One region of the Pseudocitrobacter sp. CD920760 genome, then DNA from elsewhere that is predicted to be linked to it. Evidence: predicted binding sites of a transcription regulator. Region 1 holds the regulator's gene; each other region holds the start of a gene.
The links. The regulator CRP, encoded in region 1, controls carbon source genes, mostly activating them, when cyclic AMP is high. The targets are predictions, from matches to a motif close to ATGTGANNNNNNTCACAT.

Region 1 (5,744 bases):
GCAGGCGAAGCACAAGCCGCGTCTGGTCGTATTCCACGGTCTGGAAGGCAGCCTGCACAGCCCCTATGCGCACGGTCTGATTCAGGCGGCGAAGGAACGCGGCTGGCTCGGCGTGGTAATGCACTTTCGCGGCTGCAGCGGCGAACCAAATCGCCTTAACCGTATTTATCACTCTGGTGAAACAGAAGACGGCACCTGGTTTTTAAACTGGCTGAAGCAGGAACTGGGCGATGCGCCCACGGCGGCGGTCGGTTATTCACTCGGCGGCAACATGCTCGCCTGCCTGCTGGCGAAAGAAGGCCCTACGGTTCCGCTGGATGCTGCGGTGATTGTCTCCGCGCCATTTGTGCTGGAAGCCTGTAGCTATCATATGGAAAAGGGCTTTTCGCGGGTGTATCAGCGCTATTTGCTGAACCTGTTAAAAGGCAACGCCTCGCGCAAACTGGCGGCGTATCCCGGCACGCTGCCGGTCGATTTGCGCCAGTTGAAGCGCGTGCGCAAAATCCGTGAATTTGATGACCTGATTACTGCCAAAATTCACGGTTTCGCCGACGCTATCGACTATTATCGTCAATGTAGCGCCATGCCGTTGCTCAATCAGATAGCCATTCCGACGCTGATTATTCATGCGAAAGACGATCCGTTTATGGATCACCACGTTATCCCCGACGCCGACGCCCTCCCCGCCTGCGTCGAATACCAGTTAACGGAACATGGCGGTCACGTCGGCTTTATCGGCGGCACCTTCCGCCGCCCGCAAATGTGGCTGGAGCGACGTATTCCCGACTGGCTGATGCCGTGGCTTGGAGGTGAAAAATGATCATTCCGTGGCAAGACATCGACGCTGAAACGCTCGATAACCTGATTGAAAGCTTTGTGTTGCGTGAAGGCACCGATTATGGTGAATATGAACGTTCACTTGCGCAAAAGGTCGCCGACGTAAAACAGCAACTACAACGCGGCGAAGCGGTACTGGTGTGGTCGGAACTTCATGAAACCGTCAACATTATGCCCCGCAGCCAGTTTCGCGGTTAATCTTACCGACTCGGGAGTTGTTCGCTATGTCTGCCAAACATCCGGTTATCGCCGTCACGGGTTCCAGCGGGGCGGGAACCACCACCACCAGCCTCGCGTTCCGCAAGATTTTCGCCCAACTCAAACTCCATGCCGCAGAGGTGGAAGGCGACAGCTTTCATCGCTACACGCGTCCGGAAATGGACTTAGCTATTCGTAAGGCGCGCGATATGGGGCGTCATATCAGCTACTTCGGGCCGGATGCCAACGACTTCAGCCTGCTGGAACAAACGTTCCGCGAGTACGGGCACAGCGGCACCGGACAGTCGCGAAAATATCTGCATACCTATGATGAAGCGGTGCCGTGGAATCAGGTGCCGGGAACCTTTACCCCGTGGCAACCGCTGCCTGAGCCGACCGACGTGCTGTTCTATGAAGGGCTGCACGGCGGCGTGGTCACGCCGCATCATGATGTGGCAAAGCATGTCGATTTACTGGTGGGTGTGGTGCCAATCGTAAACCTGGAGTGGATCCAGAAGATGATCCGCGACACCAGCGAGCGGGGTCACTCCCGCGAGGCGGTGATGGATTCCGTGGTCCGTTCGATGGAAGATTACATCAACTACATCACCCCGCAGTTCTCGCGCACGCATCTCAACTTCCAGCGTGTGCCAACGGTCGATACCTCCGATCCCTTCGCCGCCAAAGGCATTCCGTCGCTGGATGAGAGCTTTGTGGTGATCCACTTCCGCAATCTCGATAATATCGATTTCCCGTGGCTGCTGGCGATGTTGCAGGGCTCGTTTATCTCGCATATGAATACGCTGGTAGTGCCCGGCGGCAAGATGGGGCTGGCGATGGAATTGATCATGACGCCGCTGGTGCAGCGGTTGATGGAAGGGAAGAAGATTGGGTGAAGGGTGCAGGCTGGGCCCCTCACCCCGGCCCTCTCCCGCAGGGAGAGGGAGAAAATCAGCGCAGAACCTGAACACCGCACGGTCAGTCCCCTCTCCCTGCGGGAGAGGGTTAGGGTGAGGGGTGTCTCAACTTACCCCTCCACCACCTCATAAGAATGGGTAATGTTCACCGCTTTGCCCAGCATCAGCGCCACTGAACAATATTTCTCAGCGGACAAGTCCACCGCACGGGACACCGCCGCATCTTTCAGCTCTTTGCCGGTCACAATGAAGTGCAGATTAATGTGCGTGAATAGACGTGGCGCTTCTTCGCGGCGTTCAGACGTCAGTTTAACTTCACAATCGGTCACGTCGTAACGGCCCTTTTGCAGAATAGACACCACGTCGATGGCGCTACAGCCGCCCGCTGCCATCAGCACGATTTCCATCGGGCTTGGCGCTTTATCACCTGAGTTGCCATCCATCAAAATCTGGTGCCCGGAAGCCGACTCACCCAGGAAGGTTAACCCTTCAACCCATTTCACACGCGCTTGCATAATTGTCACTCCAGAGTTGCAAATTTATTGTCAGATTACGCGCACATAACAAATCTCGCAACGGAAGTAGACCTGGGTCATGCTGAAGCGAGACACCAGGAGACACACGGCAAAAGCTATGCTAAAACAGTCGGGATGCTACAGAGATACATAAACGTACTGCATGTATGCAGAGGACATCACATACTGGTCGCGACAATCTTTGACGACCAACTTCCCAGGTAGAGGGAAGGATATTATTTCAACCAGTGGCTGCCTGATTTATGCCGCTGGCGATAGCTTATAACAGAGGATAACCGCGCATGGTGCTTGGCAAACCGCAAACAGACCCGACTCTCGAATGGTTCTTGTCTCATTGCCACATTCATAAGTACCCATCGAAGAGCACGCTGATTCACCAGGGTGAAAAAGCGGAAACGCTGTACTACATCGTTAAAGGCTCCGTGGCAGTACTCATCAAGGATGAGGAAGGCAAAGAGATGATCCTTTCCTACCTCAACCAGGGCGATTTCATCGGTGAACTGGGCCTGTTTGAAGAAGGCCAGGAACGTAGCGCCTGGGTTCGGGCGAAAACCGCCTGTGAAGTGGCTGAAATCTCCTATAAGAAATTCCGTCAGCTCATCCAGGTTAACCCGGATATCCTGATGCGTCTCTCGTCTCAGATGGCGCGCCGTCTGCAGGTCACCTCTGAGAAAGTGGGCAACCTGGCGTTCCTCGACGTTACCGGTCGTATCGCGCAGACGCTGCTGAATCTGGCAAAACAGCCGGATGCTATGACCCACCCGGACGGTATGCAGATCAAAATCACCCGTCAGGAAATCGGTCAGATCGTCGGCTGCTCTCGTGAAACCGTGGGTCGTATCCTGAAGATGCTGGAAGATCAGAACCTGATCTCCGCACACGGTAAAACGATCGTCGTTTACGGCACGCGTTAATCCCGTCTGACGGCGTATTGTTCGCGCAATACGCCGTTTTTGTCTCGTATGTGGCGCAGGCTGATTTACCATCCGGAAGTCAACTATGCACTGCGGCAAACGCTGGTGTTATGTTTGCCGGTCGCCGTCGGCCTGATTCTTGGCCAGCTTCAACACGGCTTACTGTTCTCTTTAGTGCCTGCCTGCTGCAACATCGCCGGGCTGGATACTCCCCATAAACGTTTCTTCAAACGCCTGATTATCGGTGGGTCGCTGTTCGCCGGTTGCAGCCTGATTGTGCAACTGCTGTTGGCCGATGATATCCCGCTGCCGTTTATTCTCACCGGTCTGGCGATGGTGCTGGGCGTTACCGCCGAAATCAGCGCCCTGCACGGGCGATTGCTTCCGGCCTCGCTAATTGCCGCGATTTTTACCCTGAGCCTGGCGGGCAATATGCCCATCTGGGAACCGTTACTGATCTACGCGCTCGGCACGCTGTGGTACGGGTTGTTCAACTGGTTTTGGTTCTGGCTGTGGCGTGAACAACCGCTACGCGAGTCGTTAAGCCTGCTTTACCGCCAACTGGCGGAGTACTGCGAAGCCAAATATAGCCTGCTGACGCAACATACCGACCCCAATACCGCCCTGCCGCCGTTGCTTAATCGTCAGCAGAAAGTGGTCGATCTGATTTCCCAGTGCTATCAGCAGATGCACATGCTGGCGGCCAATCAGCACAATGATTACAAGCGCCTGCTGCGCGCCTTCCAGATGGGGCTGGATTTGCAGGAGCACATTTCGGTGAGTCTGCACCAGCCGGAAGAGGTGCAAAAACTGGTCGAGCGCAGCCACGCCGAAGCGGTGATTCGCTGGAACGCGCAAACCGTCGCCGCGCGCCTGCGGGTCATGGCCGATGATATTCTCTATCACCGCTTCCCGACGCGCTTCAACATGGATAAGCAAATTGGCGCGCTGGAGAAAATTGCCCGCCAGCATCCCGATAACCCGGTTGGGCAATTCTGCGCCTGGCACTTCAGCCGCATCGCCAAAGTGTTGCGTTCGCAGCGTCCGCTTTATCCGCGTAATCTGATGGCTGATAAAGAGCGCCGTCTGCCGCTGTTCCCGGCGCTGAAAAGCTATCTGTCGCTGAAATCGCCCGCGCTGCGTAATGCCGCACGTTTAAGCGTGATGCTGAGCATCGCCAGCCTGATGGGCGCAGCGCTGCATCTGCCAAAACCCTACTGGATCTTAATGACCGTGCTGTTGGTGACGCAAAACGGTTACGGCGCGACGCGCGTGCGTATCTTCCACCGTGCGGCGGGCACCCTGGCGGGGCTGGTGATTGCCGCCGCCACACTGCATTATCACTTCCCGGAAGGGTTTGCGCTGGCCGCGATGCTGGTGATCACCCTGATAAGCTATCTGATCATTCGTAAAAGCTACGGCTGGGCGACGGTGGGTTTCACCATTACGGCGGTATATACCCTGCAATTGCTGACGCTCAACGGCGAGCAGTTTATCGTCGCGCGTTTCGCCGACACCATTATTGGCTGCCTGATTGCCTTCGGCGGCATGCTGTGGCTGTGGCCGCAGTGGCAAAGCGGCCTGCTGCGGAAAAATGCGCACTCTGCGCTGGAAGCGGATCAGGAAGCGATCCAGTTAATTTTGAGTGACGACCCTTCCGCGGAAAAACTGGCGTATCAACGTATGCGCGTCAACCAGGCGCATAACGCCTTGTTTAACTCGCTCAATCAGGCGATGCAGGAACCGGGCTTTAATACGCACTATCTGGAAGATATGAAACTGTGGGTGACGCACAGCCAGTTCATCGTCGAACATATCAACGCCATGACCACGCTGGCGCGTGAGCACGACACGCTCTCGCCGGAGCTGATGCAACGTTATCTGGAATCGTGTGAAGTCGCCCTGCAACGCTGCCAGCAACGTCTGGAGTATGATGAATCGGGCAGCAGCGGGGATGTGAACATCATGGAGTCGCCGGATACGCTGTCCCACGGGCCACTCAGCACCATGGAACAGCATCTCCAGCGTATTCTGGGCCATCTCAACACCATGCACACCATTTCATCGGTGGCATGGCGTCAGCGGCCACGGCACGGTATCTGGCTAAACCGCCATATCAACTGACGACTTTCGCCACCGCCTGTGCAAAGCGCGTCATGCCGTCGTCGATGTCTTTTTCTTCCACCACCAGCGATGGCGCGAAACGCATCACGTCTGGCCCGGCGTTCAGCACCATGACACCGGCATCAGCGGCCGCGTAAAGGAATTCACGTGCGCGGCCTTTGTACGGTTCTTTCAGCTCGGCGCCAATCAGCAGGCCCATGCCGCGAATATCGCTGAAG
Region 2 (5,744 bases), 810 kb from region 1:
GCGATACGGCGCAGGTTCGGCGATAGTTGCGCCATTAAGCTGGCGCTGAGCAATCGGGAACAAGGTGTCGTTAATCAGCGTTGATTTACCGGAACCGGATACCCCGGTGACGCAGGTAAACAGGCCGACGGGCAGCGTCAACGTGACATCTTTCAGGTTGTTGCCGCGCGCGCCGCTCAGTTTCAGGACTTTTGCCGGGTCCGCGGGGACACGATTTTTCGGCACGTCGATTTTTCGTTTGCCGCTCATGAACTGGCCGGTTAACGACTCTGGCACTGCCATGATGTCGTCCAGCGTCCCTTCCGCGACAACCTGACCACCGTGTACACCCGCGCCCGGTCCGATGTCGATCACGTGGTCAGCGGCGCGAATGGCGTCTTCGTCGTGTTCGACCACGATCACCGTGTTACCGAGGTTACGCAGGTGAATCAATGTGCCGAGCAGACGTTCGTTGTCGCGCTGGTGCAGGCCGATGGAAGGCTCATCCAGCACGTACATCACGCCGACTAACCCTGCGCCAATCTGGCTTGCCAGACGGATACGCTGGGCTTCACCGCCGGAAAGGGTTTCTGCCGAGCGGGAGAGCGTCAGGTAGTTCAGGCCAACGTTGACCAAAAACTTCAGGCGATCGCCAATCTCTTTCAGCACTTTTTCAGCGATTTTCGCGCGCTGGCCGGAAAGTTTCAGATTATTGAAGAAGTCCATCGCATGGCCGATGCTCATGTCGGAGATGGTCGGCAGCGGAGTGTTTTCAACGTACACGTGGCGCGCTTCGCGGCGCAGACGCGTGCCGTCGCAGCTGGTGCATGGACGGTTGCTGATGAATTTCGCCAGCTCTTCGCGCACCGCGCTGGATTCCGTCTCTTTGTAGCGGCGTTCCATGTTGTGCAGCACGCCTTCAAACGGATGACGACGCACGGAGGTATCGCCGCGATCGTTCATATATTTGAATTCGATAGATTCTTTACCGGAACCGTACAGCACCACTTTCTGCACTGACGCATTAAGGCTGCCCCACGGCGCTTCAACGTCGAAATCATAATGCTCCGCCAGCGAGCGCAGCATCTGGAAATAGTAGAAATTACGGCGATCCCAACCGCGAATCGCGCCACCCGCCAGCGACAGCTCCGGGTTCTGAATGATGCGATCCGGGTCGAAATATTGCTGCACGCCCAGACCGTCACAGGTTGGGCACGCGCCCGCCGGGTTGTTGAACGAGAACAGACGCGGTTCCAGTTCGCTCATGCTATAGCCGCAAATCGGGCAGGCGAAGTTGGCGGAGAAGAGCAGTTCGTCCGCTTTCGGATCGTCCATATCGGAGACGATCGCCGTGCCGCCGGAAAGCTCCAGCGCGGTTTCAAACGACTCGGCCAGACGCTGCGCCAGGTCTTCGCGCACCTTGAAGCGGTCGATAACCACTTCAATGGTGTGTTTCTTTTGCAGTTCCAGCGTCGGCGGATCGGACAGGTCACACACTTCGCCATCGATACGCGCGCGGATATAGCCCTGGCTTGCCAGATTTTCCAGCGTTTTGGTGTGCTCGCCTTTACGCTCTTTAATGATAGGCGCCAGCAGCATCAGGCGTTTGCCTTCCGGCTGCGTCAGCACGTTGTCTACCATCTGGCTGACGGTTTGCGCCGCCAACGGCACGTCGTGATCGGGGCAGCGCGGCTCGCCTACGCGCGCATACAGCAGACGCAGGTAGTCGTGAATTTCGGTAATGGTCCCGACCGTGGAACGCGGGTTATGGGAGGTCGACTTCTGCTCAATAGAGATAGCAGGCGACAGCCCTTCAATATGATCGACATCCGGCTTCTCCATCAGCGACAGGAACTGGCGCGCATACGCAGAAAGCGATTCGACGTAGCGACGCTGCCCCTCGGCGTAAAGGGTGTCGAAAGCCAGTGAAGATTTGCCAGACCCCGACAGCCCGGTAACGACAATCAGTTTGTCGCGCGGGATGATGAGGTTGATATTTTTGAGATTGTGGGTGCGGGCGCCCCGAACTTCGATCTTATCCATTTACCTTTCCCGGTAGAGACTCGGCTTGCCAGATTTGCTTGAAGGACAAACGGCGGAAACGGCTAATTATGACACAACTCACCCTGAATGAATATACAGTGGTGGAATGTGCATTCCATTGTTGAGTGTAAGATATTCAACGTAAACGAGTTTAGTGGAATCACCGTCGCATGCTATCAAAACGCCTCTTTGAAATGCTACAATCGCGCGTTTACACTATTAAGAAACACATTCAGGAGAGACAATCATGGCCAGCAGAGGCGTAAACAAGGTGATTCTCGTCGGTAATCTGGGCCAGGACCCGGAAGTACGCTACATGCCGAATGGTGGCGCAGTTGCCAACATTACGCTGGCTACTTCCGAATCCTGGCGTGATAAAGCGACCGGTGAAATGAAAGAGCAGACTGAATGGCACCGTGTTGTGCTGTTCGGCAAACTCGCGGAAGTTGCGGGTGAATACCTGCGTAAAGGCTCTCAGGTTTATATTGAAGGCCAGCTGCGTACCCGTAAATGGACCGATCAGTCCGGCGTTGAAAAATACACCACCGAAGTGGTCGTCAACGTTGGCGGCACCATGCAGATGCTGGGTGGCCGTCAGGGCGGTGGCGCACCGGCAGGTGGTCAGGGTCAGCAGCAGGGCGGTTGGGGCCAGCCTCAGCAGCCGCAGGGCGGCAACCAGTTCAGCGGCGGCGCGCAGTCTCGCCCGCAGCAGCAGGCCGCTCCGGCACCGTCTAACGAACCGCCGATGGATTTCGACGACGATATCCCGTTCTGATTTTCAGACATAAAAAAACCTGCGAAAGCAGGTTTTTTTATGGATAAAATTTTTATCAGGTCAACACCATCGGCCATTCTGGCGGTGTCTGGCTCATCACTTCCACCATCACCTCTTTGATGTTATTGCAGATAGTCGCAATATCCACCATCGTAATTCCCAGCAACCCCGTTGCGAACCAGCAGGCCGACGCCACGCCCAGCGCGCTACAAATCACCGCGAGGCCCGCGTAATCAGCTTTGCGTAAGCGGATTTTCAGAGTACTGGCAAGGAACATCAGAATGGCGCTGAAAAGCGGCCAGCGTAACAGTACGACACCTGTAGAGATAGAAACCATGAGACCTTATCCTCAGAGATAAACGGTATGCCCTGACAGCGCGGCGTTCTCACGGAGGTGTAGTCCACTCTGGCTATCGACAGGCATTCACAAATGATATGAAACGCTGTTTTTGTTTCACTCTATAGTGTGAACTATATCACAATTGCTGTTTTATTCACCAGAGGTAAACGCAGCAAATTGCGCCATTTATCGCTGACAATAGTTACATAAGGAAAGGGCTCTGTTTTACCTGTAGGCCGGATAAGCGCAGCGCTATCCGGCGTGATACTCATGCTGACAGACGGTGGCGATAGTCGCTCGGCGTGCGGTCGAATTCACGGCGGAAAACACGTGAGAAGGTCTGCTGGGAAACATAACCCAGATCCATCGCAATATCGAAAATCGGGCGCTGGGTATTACGCAACTCCTGCGCAGCCAATAACAGACGACGCTGGCGAATGTAGTCGCCCAGCGTTTGATGCATCTCGGTGCGGAACATCCGTTGCAGATACCATTTCGAATACCCGGATTTTTTCGCCACGATATCAATGTTAAGTGGTTGATCGATATGTTCATCTATCCATTCGATAAGCGTTTGAATAATTTCCCGATGGGACATAAGGCTCTCCCCGTTGTCTATTTTTGCTTCAACTTTTGTCTTGCTGGCGAGTATAATTCCTCAAGTTAACTTGAGGTAAAGCAGAAAATGGAAAAAAAACCAACGCGCATTAAAACGCTGCTCACGCCGGGTGAAGTCGCCAGACGTACCGGGGTTGCCGTCTCCGCTTTGCACTTCTATGAGAGCAAAGGGCTCATCCGCAGCCAGCGCAACGCGGGCAACCAGCGGCGATACAAACGTGACGTGCTGCGCTATGTAGCAATCATTAAAATCGCGCAGCGGCTGGGCATTCCGCTTGCCACGATCGGCGAGTCGCTGGGCGTGGTGCCAGAAGGGCATACGCTGGGGCAAAAAGACTGGAAACGGCTGACCACTCAGTGGCGTCAGGAGCTGGATAAACGCATTCACTCGATGGAAGCGCTACGCGATCAGCTTGATGGCTGCATCGGTTGCGGCTGTATGTCGCTGCGTGACTGCCCGCTGCGCAACCCTGGCGACAAACTGGGGGAAGAAGGAACGGGCGCACGCCTGCTGGAAGACGAATAAAAAACGAAAGCGCCACAACTGGGCGCTTTCGTATGTTCCGGTCTTTGTCTTTCGCTCTATCCCACTGGTTCATGGGAGGGTTTCCCCCGACATCAGCATCCCTCGGTCGAGCTACGGGTTGGAGGTTCCGGTTTGTGCTGACACTTTAAGTCTACCTCTCCTCCCCCTGTTCGCCAGTCGGATTGACGTTTTTTTCGCCGCAATTTTTACGGGGATTGCCGTCTGTTCCTATAGTTAATTTGAACAAACCTGCGGAGAAAACCATGTTAACCGTCCACCATCTGAATCAATCCCGCTCGCAGCGCGTGCTCTGGGCGCTGGAAGAGTTGAACCTGCCTTACCAGATTATCCGCTATCAGCGCGGGGCTGATATGCTGGCTCCTGACTCTCTGAAAAAAATCCATCCGCTGGGTAAATCGCCGATTGTCGAGAATGACGGCCACGTTATCGCTGAATCTGGCGCGATCCTCGAATATCTCCAGGAAATCGGCGATCCCGAAAGCCGCTTTAAACCGCAGGATATCGAAGGCAAATTGCAGTATCGCTTCTGGCTGCACTATGCCGAAGGCTCGTTGATGTCGCTCATGATGATCAAGCTGGTTTTGCAGATGCTGGGCAAATCCCCGGTGCCGTTGGGGTTGCGCACGGTGGGAAAAGTGCTGGGAACGGGCGTTCAGAAAGCCTGGCTGAATAATCAGATTGCCACGCATGCCGGGTTTATCGAGTCGCATCTTGCGAAAACGCCGTGGTTTGCGGGGGAAAACCCGAGCATGGCGGACATCCAGATGAGTTTTCCACTGTTTGCGCTGCTTTCTCGCGGCGGGATACCGTCTCTGCCCAATATCGCCGCATGGAAGGCGCGTGTGGAAGCGCGTCCGGCCTGGCAGCAGGCGATTGAAAAGGGCGGTCCCTTTTCTCTGCCCGGCGAGTAGCGCCCGATTTGCAACGAAATTGTTGTCGGATTGCGCATGAACGATAACGTTTGCGCACAGGTTGGCGATTTCTTCATCGTCATAAGCGAAATTTAGCGAAATGGCGTAAACATCAGTTGAAAATGGTGCCATAAAAACCAGATAATCGTTTGCCTTAAAATTCTGACGCCTTCTTCTGGCATTTTTGACGTTTTATGCTTAGTCAATTTGCCGGAGTCGTCCAGAAAGTACCCATTCTGCATGTGCAGCGTGGAAGGTAACGCTCAACCGTTTTGTATGCGCGGAGTTAAACGTTTGCTTTTTTGCGGCTCCCCTTTGCCGCGAGGTTTAAGCACAAGGAGATGACGTTTAACTGTCAGTGGATGCTCCACCACGTATGCGAACGAATGATAAAAATTTTCAGGGGATGTTTTCTATGTCTACGCCTTCAGCGCGTACCGGCGGTTCACTCGACGCCTGGTTTAAAATTTCTGCTCGTGGTAGCTCCGTTCGTCAGGAGATTGTCGCCGGTCTTACCACCTTCCTGGCGAT
Region 3 (5,744 bases), 600 kb from region 1:
GAGATCATGCGCAATTGCAGCACCAGCCGCTCTTCCAGCTGGCGTCGCTGTTCCGGCGTGACATCTAACGCTTCCGCGCCTGCGCTAAAGACAATCGTCACCATCGCTTCCGCCTGCGCTTCGGTAAACGCGCGCGGCATATGGTTTTCGATTTCCAGATAGTCGGCAAGTTCCGCAATGAAGTGCTGAATTTCGCGCGCAACCGCAGCACGAAACGCCGCAGACGTGCCGGAACGTTCGCGCAAAAGCAGGCGAAAAGCGTTCGGGTTATTGCCAATGAACTCCATAAATGTCGATACGGAGGTGCGGATCACGCTGCCGCCTTTAGCGATACGCTGACGCGCCTGGCGCATCAACTGACGCAGCATCAGGCCGCTTTCGTCCACCATCGTCAGCCCTAGTTCATCGACATCACGGAAATGTCGGTAAAAGGAGGTTGGCGCAATGCCCGCTTCGCGAGCCACTTCACGCAGACTCAGGCTGGCAAAGCTTCGCTCAGCACTCAGTTGACTAAATGCTGCTTCCACCAGCGAACGCCTGGTTTTTTCTTTTTGTTGCGCTCTAACGCCCATCACGATGATTGAATCCTTCCAAATGCCTTGTTGGCACTATACCAGAGATTAAAACTAATCGACTTACACTGCTTTGTGAATGATTGTTTACGGGCGATTTATGCTCTTTTGCATGAAAAAAGCACAATGATAATTGGGTTATCCCGGTGAAGATGTTATGATTCTGTTGCTTTTATGTATAAGAACAGGTAAGCCTTACCATGCCAAATTCCTACGATTATGATGCAATAGTAATTGGTTCCGGCCCCGGCGGCGAAGGCGCTGCTATGGGTCTGGTGAAACAGGGAGCGCGTGTCGCCGTTATTGAGCGTTATCATAATGTCGGCGGCGGATGTACCCACTGGGGCACCATCCCCTCAAAAGCACTTCGTCATGCCGTTAGCCGTATTATTGAATTCAACCAGAACCCCCTTTACAGCGACCACACCCGACTTCTCCGTTCCTCTTTCGCCGACATTCTGAACCATGCTGACAGCGTGATTAATCAGCAGACTCGCATGCGTCAGGGCTTTTATGAGCGTAATCACTGCGAAATTTTGCAGGGCAACGCGCATTTCGTTGACGAACACACGCTGGCGCTGGAGTGCCCGGACGGCTCGGTCGAAACCCTGACGGCGGAAAAATTCGTCATCGCCTGCGGCTCGCGCCCCTACCGCCCTGCCGATGTTGATTTCAGCCACCCACGCATTTACGACAGCGACTCGATCCTCAGCCTGCATCACGAACCACGCCACGTCATTATCTACGGCGCAGGGGTGATTGGCTGTGAGTACGCCTCCATTTTCCGTGGAATGGACGTCAAAGTAGATCTGATCAACACCCGCGACCGTCTGCTGGCGTTCCTTGACCAGGAGATGTCGGACTCGCTTTCTTATCATTTCTGGAACAGCGGTGTGGTGATTCGCCACAACGAAGAGTACGAGAAAATTGAAGGTCTGGACGACGGCGTCATCATGCACCTGAAATCCGGCAAGAAACTGAAAGCCGACTGTCTGCTGTTCGCCAACGGGCGCACCGGGAATACCGATTCACTGGCGCTGGAAAACATCGGCCTGCAATGTGACAGCCGTGGTCAGTTAAAAGTGAACAGCATGTACCAGACCGCGCTGCCGCACATTTACGCGGTGGGCGACGTCATTGGCTATCCAAGCCTGGCCTCAGCCGCTTACGATCAGGGCCGCATTGCCGCGCACGCGATGGTAAAAGGCGAAGCGACGGCGCACCTGGTGGAAGACATTCCAACCGGGATTTACACCATTCCGGAAATCAGTTCTGTGGGTAAAACCGAACAGCAACTGACGGCGATGAAAGTGCCGTATGAAGTGGGTCGGGCGCAGTTTAAACACCTGGCGCGCGCGCAGATTGTCGGCATGAACGTGGGAACGCTGAAAATTCTGTTCCACCGGGAGACGAAAGAGATTCTGGGTATTCACTGCTTTGGCGAACGCGCGGCGGAGATTATTCACATCGGCCAGGCGATCATGGAGCAAAAAGGCGGCGGTAACACCATCGAGTACTTTGTTAACACCACCTTTAACTACCCGACCATGGCCGAAGCCTATCGGGTAGCGGCGCTTAATGGCTTAAACCGCCTTTGGTAACGCTTTCTCGTCGAAGTGACCTTCCATCGCTCCACGGATAGCCTCTGCCAGTTGCTCATAGCGACTGCGCAGGGGTGATCCCGGACGATAAACAAGGCCCACGGTGCGGCGAGGTTCTGGTTTAATGCACGGCAGGTAGACAACGCCATCGCGGCGACGCTCCTTCGGCACAGCCAGCGCCGGCAACAGCGTAATGCCGCTGCCTGCCGCCACCATATTACGCAGCGTTTCGAGGCTGGTTGCCCGGAAATGCGTATCTTCATCAGCGCCCGCTTCAAAACAGAAGCCCAGCGCCTGGTCACGCAGACAGTGACCATCTTCCAGCATCAGCAGCTTCTCACCCGCCAGATCGGACATCGGCACGCGATCGCGCTCGGCCCACGGATGATCTTCATAGATCGCCAGCATCATTGGCTCATCAAACAGAGGCACTTCGATAAACGCCTCGCTCTCTTTCACCAGCGCCAGAATGGCGCAATCCAGTTTACCGCTGTCGAGCTGTGCCAGCAGTTGATGCGTTTGCGCTTCATGCAGGTACATTTCGAGTTTTGGGAAAGTCTGGTGAAGCATTGGGATAATGTGCGGCAGCAGGTACGGGCCGACCGTCGGAATCAAACCGATATGCAGCGGACCAGACATGGTCTCTCCCTGCTGGCTTGCCATTTCCTTGAGCACTTTGACCTCACGCAGCACCGTGCGCGCCTGATCCACCAGCAGCAAGCCTGCCTGGGTGAAAAGCACTTTACGGCTGGTGCGTTCCAGCAACATCACGCCCAGCTCATCTTCCAGCTTGCGGATTTGCCCACTCAGCGTTGGCTGACTGACGTGGCACGAGTCTGCCGCCCGACGGAAATGTCGGTGTTCGGCTAACGCGACCAGGTATTCAAGATCACGAATATTCATTATTCATCCTCCATTGCCACGATAGTTCGCGGCGATAGATAGAATAGCAATGAACGATTATCCCTATCAAGCTTTCTGTTCAATAATGCAACACAGAAACGGAGCGGTACCTCCTTAACCCTTGAAGTCACCGTGATGTTTCGCAGAGTTTCTCTCAAACTCGAAATAACTAAAGCCAACGTGAACTTTTGCGGACCCTCAGGTCCGCATTTTTTTATAACGAAATACAATACCTCTATGGTTCATAAGTTCATTACGGCGATGTAATTATAATGAGTTCTCGTGTATTCTAATTCTGCTGACAGGTATATGTTTAAATGCCCAAAAAGAACACAACCTTTATGTTTATCTGCACCAATTATATTATAAAACAATAACATTGTTATTTTATATTTCCGTAAAATATCAACAATAAATGTGATCATCATTACACTTATTTTTTTTCATAACTCAGAAACAAAATATATTAAAAGACAGAAAAAGATTGAACTGCCTATAGTAAATTTCCCTATATAAAGCAGGAGAAATCTATGCTTACCTTTAAAGAAAAAATAGGCTATGGCCTTGGCGATACTGCATCAAATCTTGTTTTAAAGCCGACAATGCTTTTTCTGGCATACTTCTACACTGATGTTTTTGGCATTTCCGCTGCAGCAATGGGAACAATATTCTTAGTATCCAGACTATTGGACGCGATCACTGATCCATTAATGGGAATGATTGTTGATAGAACTCGCACTCGTCATGGACAGTTCCGCCCATATATACTCTGGTGTGCGGTGCCATTCGGGATTATTTTAGCTGCGACATTCTACACGCCAGACTGGAGTTATACAGGGAGAGTAATATATGCGACAGCAACATATATTGCTTTGACACTCGTGTATACAGCCGTCAATGTTCCATACTGCTCAATGCCCGCAACCATTACGTCTGAGCCGTCAGAGCGCCATTCATTACAATCATGGCGCTTTTTTATGGCCGCTATCGCGGCGCTTATCGTTTCCGGTATCGCGTTACCATTAGTAAAAATACTTGGTAAAGGAAATGAAGCACAAGGTTATTTCAGTGCCATGGCTATTTTAGGTGGGCTTGGTGTACTATGCTTCCTACTTTGCTTTACCCTCACGAAGGAAAATATAAAACTCAATAGCGGTAGTCATTCAAATGTCAGAGAAGACATTAAAGTGCTCTTCCAAAACACACAATGGCGTATTGTCATATTATTCAAGATCGTAGGAAACGCGGCAAACACCATTCGTGTCGGCGCGATGATGTATTTTGTAAAATATGTTATGGATCGCCCAGAATTGGCACCAGAATTCGTTTTCTATGGTAGCCTTGCTGCAATGCTTGGTTCATTGATGTCAGCAAAACTATTAGGCAAATATGACCGTATCAGTAGCTGCAAGTTAACCGTCTTAGTCTACATTATTCTTAATATAGTTGTATTCTTAACACCCAATAGCAACATTGAAATTATCTTCTTCCTTAATATGTTATTCATGTTTTTCTATAATCTAACAAATCCATTACAGTGGTTAATGGCATCAGATGTTGTTGACTATGAAGAGTATCGTAGTGGACATCGTTTAGATGGCCTTATTTTTTCAACATATCTTTTTGGTATAAAAATGGGGTTAGCTGTTGGAGGCGCATTACTTGGATGGTCACTACATTTTGCACATTATCAACCAGGCGTTGTGATACAAGATCAATCAGTATCATTAATGGTTAAAGCTATCTTCTGTATCATTCCATCGGTTTTTTCAGCACTACAAATTGCCTTACTGTTTATTTACAAACTTGATTCTAAGACAGTGAATGACATTGCCAGTAACTTAAAGTTAAAACGTCAGAAACAGCAAATAAGTTAACGTTATTTATACACGGAATAAATAAGGAAAACTCAAAGTGACAAGCAAGTGAATTCCGTTGAACTTAATAAATTAATTGATCCGAGTAAATACATATCGCCAGCGTAGAGGCTGGTTTGAAAATGAGACATATATAACAATAAGGAACATCAAATGCCGATTACCAACCCTATACTAAAAGGTTTTCATCCAGACCCCTGCATATGCCGGCGGGATGATGATTACTATATCATAACGTCAACCTTTGAGTGGTTTCCTGGGATTCGGATTTATCACTCACGAGATCTAATGAGCTGGGAATTTTGTGGTTATGCCCTCAACGATGCAACCTCTTTGCAAATGTTCGGCAATCCAGATTCTGGCGGTATCTGGGCCCCAGATATTACCTGGCATGATGGACGTTTCTGGATCGTATTCACAAATATCAAAGTGGTTAACGCACCATGGAAAACGGGTTACAATTATTTAATTACGGCAGAAAGTATTGAGGGGCCATGGAGCGAACCAATCCTGTTAGGTGCAGGAGGCATCGACCCTTCACTCTATCATGCTCAAGATGGCAAAAAATACCTGACATATCGGCTATGGGGACCGCAGCACCATAGCAACCCGTACAACACCATTGTATTGCAGGAGTATTTTCACGATCGTCAGCAGCTTGCGTCAAACTGGAAAACTATTTTCGAAGGAACAGACCTAAAATACACCGAAGCGCCGCATATTTATTACAAGGACGGTTATTACTACCTCTTTACTGCAGAGGGTGGGACGCGATATGCGCATGCTGTGAC
Region 4 (5,744 bases), 2.3 Mb from region 1:
TGCCGGACCTGAACTGAAATTAAAGACCTGAGCCATTTCCCCTCACCACGTTGCAATGTTGTCTACCCGTGTGCGTTCACCCGGGTATAAGTTATTCCTGTGGATATCGGTTTTATCATTCAGTGACACGCGCCGCAATGGGTAATACTGAGCGGTCAGAAAATGTGTCATAAGTCACACAACAGAATCTTCCGCATTGACGAGTGAAAATGGAGAAATCCGCTATCAGGTGACGCGTTTCGCGGTGCTGGCCTTCGACCATTCTGGATTTGCGCAGCGGGGACATAATTGATGTTCCCCGGCATTAAAGTGAAAAATCGCGCTGCACCGAACGCAGGCGTAGTCCGCTGCCTCGGGAACCGTGGTAAAGCGCGAGACACAGCTCGACGGTAAAATCACCAAACCGGCTTTTACGTCATCATCGGGATAGTAATAGAGGCTGATTTGCCCATTCGTTTCCATAATGGCCAGCCGCACCTGCCCGAGTTGCTCGACGCCGCCCAAACGCAGCTCCATGAAAAACTCAAACTCAGTCATGTTCTCAGACTGCAAACGTTCCCACGCCAGCTCGCCCTCTTCCACTACAATGACCGGTTTCCCCTCCAGCAAATCTTCCAGTTTTTCGCTACGCGACATCAGCCACATCACCAGCCGATAAAGGGCAGCCAGAGTGATAAACACCACCAGCACCGGCAGCATCGGCACATCGTCATAAAATGCCACATCGCCTGCGGCGGAACCCAGCGTCAGGATGATGAGCACTTCAAACAGCGACATCTGGCGGACACCACGCCGGCCGGTGATTTTCAGGAACAGGAAAACCAGTATAAAGGTATAGAGCGAACGCAGCGCCACTTCGCCGAGGAAGTCCAGCGGGACTTTATCCAGCGCCATGCGGTGTAGATCGAACGATTTCATTTTTATACCTGCAAAGATGCCATTGCCGTTAATCATAGACCAGCGCATTTAATTTATTATCGTTATCAATCGCGATAGCTACATTCATCCAAACCCCGTATCATTGCGCGCTTTCCGTACGATAAAAATGAGACCGTCATGACGCAAACCTATATCCCCGGCAAAGATGCCGCACTGGAAGATTCCATCGCTCGCTTCCAGCAAAAACTGCTCGACCTGGGCTTTGACATCGAAGAGGCCTCCTGGCTGAACCCGGTGCCGAACGTCTGGTCGGTACATATCCGCGACAAAGCGTGCTCGCTGTGCTTTACCAACGGTAAAGGCGCAACCAAAAAAGCCGCGCTGGCGTCTGCGTTAGGGGAATATTTCGAGCGCCTGTCAACCAACTACTTCTTCGCCGATTTCTGGCTGGGTGAGAAAATCGCTAACGGTCCATTCGTGCATTATCCGAACGAAAAATGGTTCCCGATCCCGGAAGATGACGAACTGCCGGAAGGCCTGCTCGATACGCGTCTGCGAGCGTTCTACGATCCTGACGATCAGTTGACCGGCAGCCTGATGGTCGATCTGCAATCGGGCAATACCGATCGCGGTGTATGTGGCCTGCCGTTTACGCGCCAGTCTGACGGTGAAACCATTTATATCCCGATGAACATCGTCGGCAACCTGTACGTTTCTAACGGTATGTCTGCGGGCAACACCGCTAACGAAGCGCGCGTACAGGGTCTGTCGGAAGTGTTTGAGCGTCATATCAAAAACCGCATTATTGCCGAGAGCATCAGCCTGCCGGAGATCCCGAAAGAGGTAATGGCGCGCTATCCTGGCGTCGTGGCGTCTATTGAGAAACTGGAAGCGGAAGGTTTCCCTATCTTCGCTTACGACGGCTCTTTAGGCGGTAAATATCCGGTTATCTGCGTTGTGCTGTTCAACCCGGCAAACGGCACCTGCTTTGCCTCCTTCGGCGCGCACCCGGACTTTGGCGTCGCGCTGGAACGTACCGTTACGGAACTGCTTCAGGGCCGTGGTCTGAAAGATCTGGATGTTTTCACGCCGCCAACCTTTGATGATGAAGAAGTCGCCGAGCATGCCAACCTGGAAACCCACTTCATCGATTCCAGCGGTTTGATCTCCTGGGATCTCTTTAAGCAGGATGCCGACTATCCGTTTGTGGACTGGAATTTCTCCGGCACTACCGAAGAAGAGTTCGCCACCCTGATGGCGATTTTCCACGCGGAAGATAAAGAAGTGTACATCGCGGATTACGAGCATTTAGGCGTGTACGCCTGCCGTATCCTGGTGCCGGGAATGTCTGATATCTATCCGGCGGAAGATCTGTGGCTGGCGAACAATAATATGGGCAGCCATCTGCGCGAGACGATTCTGACCCTGCCAAACAGTGAATGGGAAAAAGAAGAGTACCTGAATCTGATCGAACAGCTTGATGAAGAAGGTCTGGACGATTTCACCCGCGTGCGTGAACTGCTGGGCCTGGCAACAGGCAAAGACAACGGTTGGTATACGCTGCGCGTTGGTGAGTTGAAAGCGATGCTCGCGCTGGCCGGTGGCGATCTGGAACAGGCGCTGATCTGGACCGAATGGACAATGGAATTCAACGCGTCAATCTTTAGTGCCGAGCGTGCGAATTATTACCGTTGCCTGCAAACCTTATTACTGCTGTCTCAGGAAGAAGAACGCCAGCCGCTGCAATACCTGAACGCGTTTATTCGTATGTACGGTGCTGAAGCCGTAGAAGCTGCCAGCGCCGCGCTGAGCGGCGAAGCGCCGTTCTACGGTTTGCAGGCCGTTGACAACGACCTGGCGGCCTTCCCGGCGCACCAGTCGCTGCTGGCAGCCTATGAAAAATTGCAGTGTGCAAAAGCTGCGTTTTGGTCAAAGCAGGGCTAAAAAGACCGGAGAATAAGTAGGTTTAAAGATTAGTCTACGCTATATTATGGGGCCGTTTAACGGCCCTTTTTTTATTTCTAAAATGCCGTAAATTAATTTGTGATAATTACGTTACGTACAAGTAAACACTATTATTGGTAGCTTACCAATAATGTTAATTTAAATGATCATTACTCCATTTTAATTAACTGGCAAAACGGGAGGGTGACGAAAAAAATCAACTGATATTGCAAACTTTAAAATTTATTTTTACTTTGATAATCAAAAAGTTATGCCGCTTTCGATGAAAAACCATTCGATTTGCGGGCCTATAAGCCAGGCGAGATATGATCTACATCAAATTCTCATCTATAATGCTTTGTTAGTATCTCGTCGCCGACTTAATAAAGAGAGAGTTAGTGTGAAAGCTGACAACCCTTTTGATCTACTTGTTCCTGCCGCTATGGCCAAAGTTGCCGAAGAAGCAGGTGTCTATAAAGCAACGAAGCATCCGCTGAAAACCTTTTATCTGGCGATTACTGCGGGCGTGTTCATCTCGATTGCTTTTGTTTTCTACATTACTGCCACCACAGGAACCGCGGGCATGCCTTTTGGCGTCGCGAAACTGATTGGGGGTATCTGCTTCTCACTGGGCTTGATTCTCTGCGTCATTTGCGGGGCCGACCTCTTCACTTCCACGGTACTGATCGTTGTGGCGAAAGCCAGCGGTCGCATCACATGGGGTCAACTGGCGAAAAACTGGTTGAACGTCTATGTTGGTAACCTGGTAGGATGTCTGCTCTTTGTTCTGCTGATGTGGCTTTCCGGCGAGTATATGACCGCTAACGGTGGCTGGGGCATGAATGTCCTGCAAACCGCTGACCACAAAATGCACCACACATTTATTGAAGCCGTTGCACTCGGCATCCTGGCTAACCTGATGGTTTGTCTGGCTGTCTGGATGAGCTACTCTGGCCGCAGCCTGATGGACAAAGCCATGATTATGGTTCTTCCGGTTGCCATGTTCGTCGCCAGCGGCTTTGAGCACAGTATTGCAAACATGTTTATGATCCCAATGGGGATTGTGATTCGCAACTTTGCAAGCCCGGAGTTCTGGACCGCAGTTGGTTCAACCCCGGATAGTTTTTCTCACCTGACTATCATGAACTTCATCACTGATAACCTCATTCCGGTGACTATCGGGAATATCATTGGCGGAGGCCTGTTAGTTGGGCTGACATACTGGGTCATTTACCTGCGTGAAGGCGACCATCACTAAAGTGAGCGTTGTGTCAGGCAGTAAATAAAAAATCCACATAAGAAGGTAGGTGTTACATGTCCGAGCTTAATGAAAAGTTAGCCACAGCCTGGGAAGGTTTTACTAAAGGTGACTGGCAGAATGAAGTCAACTTACGTGACTTCATCCAGAAAAACTACACTCCATACGAGGGTGACGAGTCCTTCCTGGCAGGTGCTACTAAAGCAACTACCGAGCTGTGGGACAAAGTAATGGAAGGTGTTAAACAGGAAAACCGCACTCACGCGCCTGTTGACTTCGACACCGCTGTTGCTTCTACCATCACCTCCCACGACGCGGGCTACATCAACAAGTCGCTGGAAAAAATCGTTGGTCTGCAGACTGAAGCTCCGCTGAAACGCGCGCTGATTCCGTTTGGCGGCATCAAAATGATCGAGAACTCCTGCAAAGCGTACAACCGCGAAATGGATCCTCAGATCAAAAAAATCTTCACCGAATACCGTAAAACCCACAACCAGGGCGTTTTTGATGTTTACACCAAAGACATCCTGAACTGCCGTAAATCTGGCGTTCTGACCGGTCTGCCAGATGCATACGGTCGTGGTCGTATCATCGGTGACTACCGTCGTATCGCGGTATACGGTATCGACTTCCTGATGAAAGACAAATACGCACAGTTCCTGTCACTGCAATCTGACATGGAAAACGGCGTAAACCTGGAAGCGACCATCCGTCTGCGTGAAGAAATTGCTGAACAGCACCGCGCACTGGGTCAGATCAAAGAAATGGCTGCTAAATATGGCTGCGATATCTCTGGTCCTGCTACCAACGCTCAGGAAGCTATTCAGTGGACTTACTTTGGCTACCTGGCCGCGGTTAAATCCCAGAACGGCGCTGCAATGTCCTTCGGTCGTACCTCCAGCTTCCTGGATATCTACATCGAACGTGACCTGAAAGCAGGCAAAATCACTGAACAAGAAGCTCAGGAAATGATTGACCACCTGGTCATGAAACTGCGTATGGTTCGCTTCCTGCGTACTCCTGAATATGATGAACTGTTCTCCGGTGACCCGATTTGGGCAACTGAATCCGTCGGTGGTATGGGCGTTGATGGCCGTACCCTGGTGACCAAAAACAGCTTCCGTTTCCTGAACACCCTGTACACCATGGGCCCGTCTCCGGAACCGAACATCACTATCCTGTGGTCTGAAAAACTGCCGCTGGCGTTCAAAAAATACGCTGCGAAAGTGTCCATCGATACCTCTTCTCTGCAGTATGAGAACGATGACCTGATGCGTCCAGACTTCAACAACGATGACTATGCTATCGCTTGCTGCGTAAGCCCGATGATCGTTGGTAAACAAATGCAGTTCTTCGGTGCGCGTGCTAACCTGGCGAAAACCATGCTGTACGCAATCAACGGCGGCGTTGATGAAAAACTGAAAATGCAGGTTGGTCCGAAATCTGAACCAATCAAAGGCGATGTGCTGAACTACGACGAAGTTATCGACCGTATGGATCACTTCATGGATTGGCTGGCTAAACAGTACGTCACCGCACTGAACGTCATCCACTACATGCATGACAAATACAGCTACGAAGCTTCTCTGATGGCGCTGCACGACCGTGACGTTATCCGTACCATGGCTTGCGGTATCGCAGGTCTGTCCGTAGCGGCTGACTC

Region 2: AC1MKH_RS01460 (YjcB family protein) is a predicted target of CRP. The motif match lies at 3,262-3,279, and genes of this name have one in related genera.
Region 3: AC1MKH_RS00435 (glycoside-pentoside-hexuronide (GPH):cation symporter) is a predicted target of CRP. The motif match lies at 3,492-3,509, and genes of this name have one in related genera.
Region 4: focA (formate transporter FocA) is a predicted target of CRP. The motif match lies at 3,148-3,165, and genes of this name have one in related genera.

Annotation. Positions count from the first base shown of each region.
Region 1 is NZ_CM173490.1:4,764,797-4,770,540, forward strand. Features, by position in the region: gene AC1MKH_RS22510 (hydrolase) at 1-820, shown strand, start outside; gene AC1MKH_RS22515 (YheU family protein) at 817-1,035, shown strand; gene AC1MKH_RS22520 (phosphoribulokinase) at 1,062-1,931, shown strand; gene AC1MKH_RS22525 (OsmC family protein) at 2,063-2,467, opposite strand; gene crp (cAMP-activated global transcriptional regulator CRP) at 2,770-3,402, shown strand; gene AC1MKH_RS22535 (YccS/YhfK family putative transporter) at 3,451-5,526, shown strand; gene argD (bifunctional acetylornithine/succinyldiaminopimelate transaminase) at 5,519-5,744, opposite strand, start outside.
Region 2 is NZ_CM173490.1:314,911-320,654, forward strand. Features, by position in the region: gene uvrA (excinuclease ABC subunit UvrA) at 1-2,022, opposite strand, end outside; gene ssb1 (single-stranded DNA-binding protein SSB1) at 2,270-2,797, shown strand; gene AC1MKH_RS01460 (YjcB family protein) at 2,853-3,134, opposite strand; gene soxS (superoxide response transcriptional regulator SoxS) at 3,406-3,735, opposite strand; gene soxR (redox-sensitive transcriptional activator SoxR) at 3,823-4,281, shown strand; gene AC1MKH_RS01475 (glutathione S-transferase family protein) at 4,545-5,213, shown strand; gene AC1MKH_RS01480 (NCS2 family permease) at 5,629-5,744, shown strand, end outside.
Region 3 is NZ_CM173490.1:99,181-104,924, reverse strand. Features, by position in the region: gene fabR (HTH-type transcriptional repressor FabR) at 1-575, opposite strand, end outside; gene sthA (Si-specific NAD(P)(+) transhydrogenase) at 773-2,173, shown strand; gene oxyR (DNA-binding transcriptional regulator OxyR) at 2,156-3,076, opposite strand; gene AC1MKH_RS00435 (glycoside-pentoside-hexuronide (GPH):cation symporter) at 3,607-4,953, shown strand; gene AC1MKH_RS00430 (glycoside hydrolase family 43 protein) at 5,107-5,744, shown strand, end outside.
Region 4 is NZ_CM173490.1:1,823,652-1,829,395, reverse strand. Features, by position in the region: gene serC (3-phosphoserine/phosphohydroxythreonine transaminase) at 1-36, opposite strand, end outside; gene AC1MKH_RS08320 (DUF421 domain-containing protein) at 226-918, opposite strand; gene ycaO (30S ribosomal protein S12 methylthiotransferase accessory factor YcaO) at 1,057-2,823, shown strand; gene focA (formate transporter FocA) at 3,224-4,081, shown strand; gene pflB (formate C-acetyltransferase) at 4,138-5,744, shown strand, end outside.